DNA from 2 places in the Viridibacillus sp. FSL R5-0888 genome. Region 2 is predicted to be linked to the other one. Evidence: riboswitches for the same ligand, from Rfam matches in the RefSeq annotation. Region 2 holds a riboswitch; the other holds the start of a gene.
What was found. Region 2 has a riboswitch for lysine ahead of MKY02_RS20220 (amino acid permease). Riboswitches for the same ligand answer to the same signal wherever they lie in the genome.
Positions count from the first base shown of each region.

Region 1: it holds a riboswitch for lysine, as region 2 does, so the genes downstream of both, MKY02_RS21580 (transporter substrate-binding domain-containing protein) here and MKY02_RS20220 (amino acid permease) in region 2, are expected to answer to the same signal.

Region 1 is NZ_JBBPAU010000001.1:4,362,679-4,366,867, reverse strand. It holds gene MKY02_RS21585 (hypothetical protein) at 1-1,044, shown strand, start outside; lysine riboswitch at 1,164-1,345, shown strand; gene MKY02_RS21580 (transporter substrate-binding domain-containing protein) at 1,482-2,336, shown strand; gene MKY02_RS21575 (amino acid ABC transporter permease) at 2,400-3,143, shown strand; gene MKY02_RS21570 (amino acid ABC transporter ATP-binding protein) at 3,166-3,903, shown strand; gene MKY02_RS21565 (LysR family transcriptional regulator) at 3,961-4,189, opposite strand, start outside.
Region 2 is NZ_JBBPAU010000001.1:4,093,038-4,097,226, reverse strand. It holds gene MKY02_RS20230 (CynX/NimT family MFS transporter) at 57-1,274, opposite strand; gene MKY02_RS20225 (aminoglycoside 6-adenylyltransferase) at 1,422-2,288, shown strand; lysine riboswitch at 2,412-2,590, shown strand; gene MKY02_RS20220 (amino acid permease) at 2,698-4,158, shown strand.

The DNA of each region.
Region 1 (4,189 bases), 270 kb from region 2:
TCATATGGCACTATTACAGCGGCTACAATATTCCAAGAATATTATCAACTTACATATCCAAAAGTGGAAGTAACAGAAGATGAAGCTAGAGAAATTTTATGTAAAGAGACATTAGTGGAATTAGGAATCGAAGAAAATGAAGAGCAAGGAGAATTTGAATTGGTTTATCAACCAATTCGAGATTATATAGGTGTTACTGTTGATGGGGAAGTTCAAAAAGCAAGTCAGTTGTTCAGTGAATCACAGCTTGAACAATTTGCTGTTACACCTGTCCAAGTGACGAAGGCATTACCAAAATTATTGGGTGCAACTGATCAATATGTATTACGTGAAGAAGAGGGTAATTTATATTGGTATGTTGCGGAAGAGTTAGATGAAAAAGGTGAAGATGCAGAAGCTGTAATCGAAGTACTACATTTTGATGATGCAGGCGCTAACTATGAATCTAATGTGGAATGGGATACAGAAGCAAAGATTGAGTTACCTTTTGAGCAATTAAAAGACAATGCAATGCAATTTTTAGAGATTATTGCGGGTGACATACACCATAAATACATGCTTGAAGAACAATCTGTATTGAATGATGATACAGAAGAATTTGACGATGATTCGGATGATGATCTCTTCAATGTGGATGAATATGATGAAGACGAGCATGAAGACGAACATGAAGATGAACCAACAACTATGTTTACTTTTATCCCATTTTTCCAGGGATACAAATTAGACAAATACTCCGTTCTAATTGAGGTAGGTATACATACAGGAATTATTCGTTCATGTTTGTATAGCGCATTAAATATGGAGGCTATTCGAGGTGTGAATACTACACCAATGATTACATTAGAAGAAGCGGATACTATATATAAACAGAGTTTGCAGATGAAACTTTCACGTTTTGAAGAGATAGATGAAGATGATGAAATGACAATATACAGCTTAAATTACTCTATTAATGCACCTTCTGAAAATGGTGTAATTGATAAGATTAATGCTACGACAGGTGAAGTTACGTACGCTGGGTCAGATATTGTTAGAGGCTAAAAACTAGTTGTAAGAAAAAAGATAGTATTCTGAGTATTTTATAAAATGTGTGTTGACACTGAAAGTTCGTTACTGTAGACTGTGTACAATGATAATTGAATACAACCTCACTTGTTAATGGGTGAGGTAGAGGCGCGATATCTATTAGTCTTTAGTGGAGCTTGAGAAACTATGAAACTATTGAGAAGGAGATGTCGCCGAAGTTTGTAATACACTCGATGTTACTTGCTGGGTCTGTAGTTAATAACTGCAGGACTGTCTCAATGAACGTCCTAGTTCGTTGAGTTGAGCTATCTCATTTAGGGATAAGTAGAGGATTTAGGCTATTGTACAATGCGACCTGAGTTCATCTCAGGGCGCGTTTTTTATACGTACAATAGCCTTTTTTAGTATTTTGAAGAAAATTAAGGATATTATTTAGAGGGGGAGAATATAATATGAAAAAAACATGGGCAATTTTTTCTGCTATGACACTACTTGCTATTTTACTATTAGCTGGTTGTGGAACTAAAGATGCAGGTTCGGGATCAGGTGCATCTACTGAAGGGGAAACAAAAAAAGAAACATTCACAATTGGTATGGAAGCGGGATACCCTCCGTTTAACTGGACACAAAAGGATGATTCAAACGGCGGCGTGAAAATCTCTGGTAACGCAGAATATGCTGGCGGTTATGATGTTGAGATTGCAAAAAGAGTTGCAGAATCTTTAGGAAAAGAACTAGTAATCGTCAAAACAGAATGGGACGGTCTAGTACCTTCATTAACTTCAGGTAAAATTGATGCAATTATGGCGGGTATGTCTCCAACTGAAAAGCGTAAAAAGACAATTGATTTCACTGATAACTACTATACATCTAATTATGTAATGGTTGTTAAAAAGGGCAGTAAATACGAGAAAGCTAAATCAATCCAGGATTTTAGTGGTGCCAAAATTACAGGTCAATTAAATACAACACACTATGATGTAATAGATCAAATTACTGGTGTTAAAAAACAAGCTGCAATGGATAACTTCCCTGCAATGCGTGTAGCACTTGAATCAGGTGTGATTGATGGTTATGTATCTGAACGTCCAGAAGGTATTAGTTCTTCAGCTGCAAATGATAAATTTGTAATGGTTGAATTCACAGATGGCTTTAAAGCGTCTGAAGAAGATACAGCAATTGCTGTAGGTATTGAAAAAGATAGCGAATTAAAAGATAAAATTAATGAAGTTTTAAAAGGTATCTCTGAAGAAGAGCGTACAGAAATTATGGATAAAGCGATTGCAAACCAACCAGCTGCAAAATAATGTATGACGGATACCGGCTGCATATGAAGCAGTCGGTATTACTGCTTTTGAAGGAGGAACAGTATGAGTATTGATTGGATTATAAGTATAGCAACAGAAAACTGGGAAATGTTCCTTCGCGGGGCATGGATGACGTTATTAATTGCAACACTTGGTACTGTTTTCGGTGCAATCATTGGATTACTTATCGGTATTATTAATACGATTCCTAAACCTGAAAGAGGATTAAAAAGAATTGTATTAAAACTAATAAATATAATTCTTGGGATATACGTAGGATTTTTCCGAGGTACACCAATGATTGTTCAGGCAATGGTAGTTTTCTATGGTGCTGCCCAAGCATTTGGTGTAGATATGGACCGCACGTTTGCAGCAATTTTTATCGTTGCTATTAATACAGGAGCGTATATGGCTGAAATTGTACGTGGCGGTATTATCTCAGTAGATAAGGGCCAATTTGAAGCAGCTCAAGCGATTGGTATGAATCATTGGCAAACTATGATTCATGTAGTATTACCACAAGTTTTAAGGAATATTTTACCTGCAACAGGTAACCAATTTGTTATGAATATTAAAGATACATCAGTATTGAATGTAATTGGGGTTACAGAACTATACTTCCAAACAAAATCTGTTTCGGGGAATAATTTCAGATATTTCGAGTCATTCTTTGTAGCATGTATTTTATACTTAATCATGACATTCGTAGTGACGAAAATTCTACACTACTTTGAAAAACGATTAGATGGTCCACAAAACTATCAAATGATTGATGATCTAGAACAAATGGAAGGCAAAAAAGCATGATGCGGACAAAGGAGATAGACTTATGAAAAATGTAATCGAGATACAACATCTAAGCAAATCCTTTGGCACTCATGAAGTTCTTAAAGACATTGATTTCTCTGTAAACAAAGGGGAAGTTGTCTGTGTCATCGGCTCTTCAGGATCAGGGAAATCTACGCTTCTACGTTGTATTAACTTATTAGAAAGACCAAGTGGAGGACAGATTGTTTATCAAGGTGACAATATTCTAGATAACAACCATAATATAAATAATTATCGTACAAAACTAGGTATGGTATTCCAATCATTCAATTTGTTTAATAACCTTAATGTATTAACAAATTGTATTGTAGGTCAAACAAAGGTTTTAAAACGCTCTAAAAGTGATGCTGAGAATGTTGCTATGAAGTACTTGAAGGTTGTTGGTTTAGATCGTTATGTCAATGCGAAGCCACACCAATTATCAGGTGGTCAAAAGCAACGTGTAGCTATTGCTAGAGCGCTGTCTATGGAACCAGATGTATTACTTTTTGATGAACCAACATCTGCACTCGACCCAGAAATGGTTGGAGAAGTTCTAAAGGTTATGAAGGAATTAGCAGGTACAGGTCTTACGATGTTAATCGTGACACATGAAATGGAATTTGCAAGAGAAGTTTCAGATCGTGTTGTTTTCATGGATAAAGGGGTCATAGTGGAAGAAGGTTCACCAGAGCAAATCTTTAACCATCCGCAAAATGAACGTACAAAGTCATTTTTAAAACGCACGTTTAAACAATAGGGGTATTGAATAAGAAAGCCGTTTTTACGTCATTCGTTTGATGTAAGAAACGGCTTTTTATATATGCCACTTATTGTTGATTTCTTTTATGAACATAGAGGTATTCTTTTTACTTCCCATAATAGGTGAATATACATAGGAAAAACTCCGCTTAAATATATGGTCTTCTAAACGGATAGCAGCGAGTGTCCCTCTTTTTAATTCATGTTCAATGACACTCTTTGATAGTAGTGTAAGTCCGTCAATTCCTTGTGTCATAAATTCTTTTAATCCTTGATTACTGCTA
Region 2 (4,189 bases):
GATAACTTGCGCCTAGTAATATAAAAACCCTAACCATTATAAGCTCGGATTCAACTCTATTTTTCAGGGGTAACATAACCTTCTTTTGCAGCATGCATACTAACAGTTACTAATAGCAGAACTGTAAAGATGAATAGAATGATAGCTGTTGTCCAGCTATTGGTAATATCGTGAACATAGCCAAATAGTACAGGACCGATAGCAGCTAATAAATAACCAAGTGATTGAGCAGTACCAGATAATTCTGCCGCTTCATGAGCAGTACGCGTGCGCAGTGAAAAATACATCATAGCTAAACTAAATGATGCACCACCTGCAAGTCCAAGTAAAATCATCCATAACACTGTTAAAGAGGTCCATCCAGCTAAAATACCTCCGAATCCTACTAGATAAAGAACGCCGAAAACAATAACAAGTGGGCGTTGATCTTTTCTACGGCCAGCAATAATGGGAATCATAAATGTTGCAGGTAATTGCGAGAACTGCATAAAGGAGAACATCCACCCAGCTGTATTAGCACTCATACCTTGTGATTGCAACATTTCAGGAATCCAAGCCGCAGTTGTATAGAAAATAAGAGATTGGAAGCCCATTGCTAATGTAACTGTCCAAGTTAGAGGTGATTTCCAAAGTGGGATGTGTTCTTTATTAGTTTCAGAGCCAATATTAGATTCAGACTTAGATTTACGAATTTGTGGGAGCCAAACAATAATAGCGATTATTGCTAAAATGAACCAGATACCTAACGCAATTCTCCAGCCGAGTTCTCCGCTAGCAAGTGGATAGCTAATACCAGCTGCTAAACTTGCAGATAGATTCATCGAAACAGTGAAAATTCCTGTTAGTAACCCAACTTGTAAAGGGAATTTTAATTTAATCAAACTTGGTAACAGTACATTTCCAAAAGCAATTGCTACACCGATTAGAGAAGTACCTAATAACAGTGTGGATGTGGTACCTAATGATCGAGTAAGAATCCCTACAGCAAGTAATGCTGTTGAGAATAGTAAAGTACGTTCTATGCCAAAGCGCTTTGAAAATTTTGGCGCTAATGGTGAAATAGCAGCAAAAGCAAGCAAAGGGATCGTTGTGATAAATCCTGCTAATACATTTGAAATATGAAGACCATCACGAATGAATGAGATAATTGGACCTACAGAAGTTAAAGGAGCACGTAATGTAGAAGCAATGAAAATAATCCCAATTACAAGTAGCCAAACTTTACGATTCCATTTTAGCTTGTTGCCATTTTGAACAGCTTTATTTGTTGCCAATTGTAACTCCTCCTATTATATATATTTATAAATCTTATAATATTTTAAACCTACTAATTGACAAAGGTTAATTATATCAAAGAAAATTGATAATTATAATAAGATGGCTCAAAATAAAATCACCAATTTAATACGGGGGTATTGATGATGAGAACAGCGCAGCAAATGATGGATTTAATCCTAGATATAGCGAAAAATGATGATCGCGTACGCGCGGTTTGTATGAATGGTTCAAGAACAAATATGAATGTGAAAAAGGATCCCTTTCAAGATTTTGATATCGTTTATATTGTGACGGATATCAAATCATTTACTAACACCCCTTATTGGGTAAATATTTTTGGAGAGAGAATCATTATGCAAACGCCAGAAGATATGGTGTTGTTTCCTCCTGAACTTGGTGGGCGCTATACATACTTGATGCAATTTTCGGATGGAAACCGAATTGATTTGATGCTTATCCCTGTCGAAGAACAAGAAGAATATTGTAAGGAAGATAGTTTAACCACAATCTTGTTAGATAAAGATGGGTCACTTCCTAAACTCCCTTCACCAACGGATGTGAATTATTGGGTGCAATGCCCGACAGAAGAACATTATAAGGATTGTTGTAATGAATTTTGGTGGGTTTCTACATATATTGCGAAAGGTTTATGGAGAAAAGAAATGCTCTATGCACAAGCACATTTTAATAATACGCGTGAAATGCTGATTCAAATGCTTTCTTGGCAAGTCGGAGTGCAAACAGACTTTTCTAAAAGCGTTGGTAAAAATGGCAAGGACCTAGAGTACCTGTTACCAAAAAAGGTGTGGGAGCAGTTACTCGCAACATATAATAATGCTAGCTATGATTCAGCATGGCAAGCACTATTTACTATGTGTGATTTATTCCAAAATACAGCAACAAATGTTGCTAGCATGCTTTCATTCCAAGGTTATGGAGAAAGTGTGATAGTGCTCAATTACTTAAAACATATTCAAACGCTACCGAGTGATGCAAAAGTTATATTCTGAAGTCTTAACAAAAATTAACTTAAATTGTTCTAATATTCAAGATAATTTACATCTTGAATATAGAACACTCTTGTATTATAATGGGGACATATTAAATTAATATATTGCAATGCCTCATCCATTCGATGAGGTAGAGGTCGCGGTATTAAAAAGTAAAATGGATGAGACGAAAAGCGTCGGGGATTCTATTTGAAAGGGAATATCGCCGAAGTGATTATAAGCTTTTTCTTATAATCATTGGGGCTGTTGCCGAAAGGTGCAGAACTGTCACGTCTTAGCAGGCGTGTTGAGCTATCTTTATCAAGGTTGATGGGCATATTTCGATACCATCGCATATTCCTTGTGATGGTATTTTTTATGACATCAAGTTAACCTTCTTGCAATGAAAAATGGAAAGAGGAGATTCTTAATGAGTAATAAAAATAATGGCCAAAGCGTAGAAACGCAAGGTCTTAATAGAGGATTGAAAAGTCGTCACGTGACGATGATTTCACTTGGAGGAACAATCGGTACAGGGCTGTTCTTAGCAAGTGGTGGAGCTATCCACGAAGCGGGTCCAGGTGGAGCGTTATTAGCATATTCTTTAATTGGTATTATGGTGTTCTTTTTAATGACAAGTTTAGGGGAAATGGCAGCATTTATGCCTGTATCAGGTTCATTTAGTACTTACGCATCTAAATTCGTTGACCCAGCGCTTGGCTTTGCTCTTGGTTGGAACTACTGGTATAACTGGGCAATTACGATCGCAGCAGAAATTGCAGCGGTATCATTAATTATGAAATTTTGGTTCCCAGACGTATCATCATTTGTCTGGACAGCAGGATTTTTAGTAATCATCTTCACTTTGAATGTCTTATCGATTAAAAGCTTTGGTGAAAGTGAATATTGGTTTTCACTAATTAAAGTCGTTACAATTGTTGTCTTTATCATCGTTAGTTTCTTGATGGTATTTGGTTTGATGGGTGGACAAGACCCAGTTGGATTCAAAAATTTCTTCATTGAAGATGGTCCATTCCATGGTGGTTTCTTCGCAATGTTCGGTATTTTCTTAGCAGCAGGTTTCTCATTCCAAGGAACTGAGCTACTTGGGATTACTGCGGGTGAAACAGATGATCCAGGAAAAAATATTCCGAAAGCTGTTCGTCAAGTTTTCTGGCGTATCCTTTTATTCTACATTTTAGCAATTTTAGCGATTGGCTTATTAATTCCATTTACTGATGAACGTTTAGCTAGTAGTGATATTACAGTTAGTCCGTTCACATTAGTATTTGAAAATGCAGGTATCGCGTTTGCAGCTTCAGTTATGAATGCGATCATTTTAACGGCGATATTATCTTCAGGAAACTCTGGTTTATATGCATCTTCACGTATGCTTTGGGAGCTTGCTAAAGACGGTAAAGCACCAAAAATGTTTACCAAACTAAACAAACGCGGTATTCCGATGGCAGCACTAGTAGCAACTTGTTTAGTTGCTTGTGTATCATTCATTGCATCATTCTTCGGTGATGGTGTTGTCTATATTTGGTTGCTAAATGCCTCAGGTATGTGTGGGTTTGTGGCTTGGCTAGGGATCGCAGTAAGTCATTACCGATTCCGTAAAGCATATATCATACAAGGTCGCGATTTAAACGAATTACCTTATAAAGCAAAATGGTTCCCGTTCGGTCCGATTTTTGCCTTTGTACTTTGTGCAATTGTTGTTGTTGGTCAAAACTATACAGCATTCACAGGTGACCATATCGATTGGTACGGTATGCTTGTTTCATATATCGGATTACCAATTTTCTTAGCCATTTGGTTCGGCTATAAAATTGTTCATAAAACGAAAGTCGTAAAACTAGAAGATTGTGACTTTGATAGTCACCGTTAACCTAAAAAACTACGTAGCCTTTAGGCTGCGT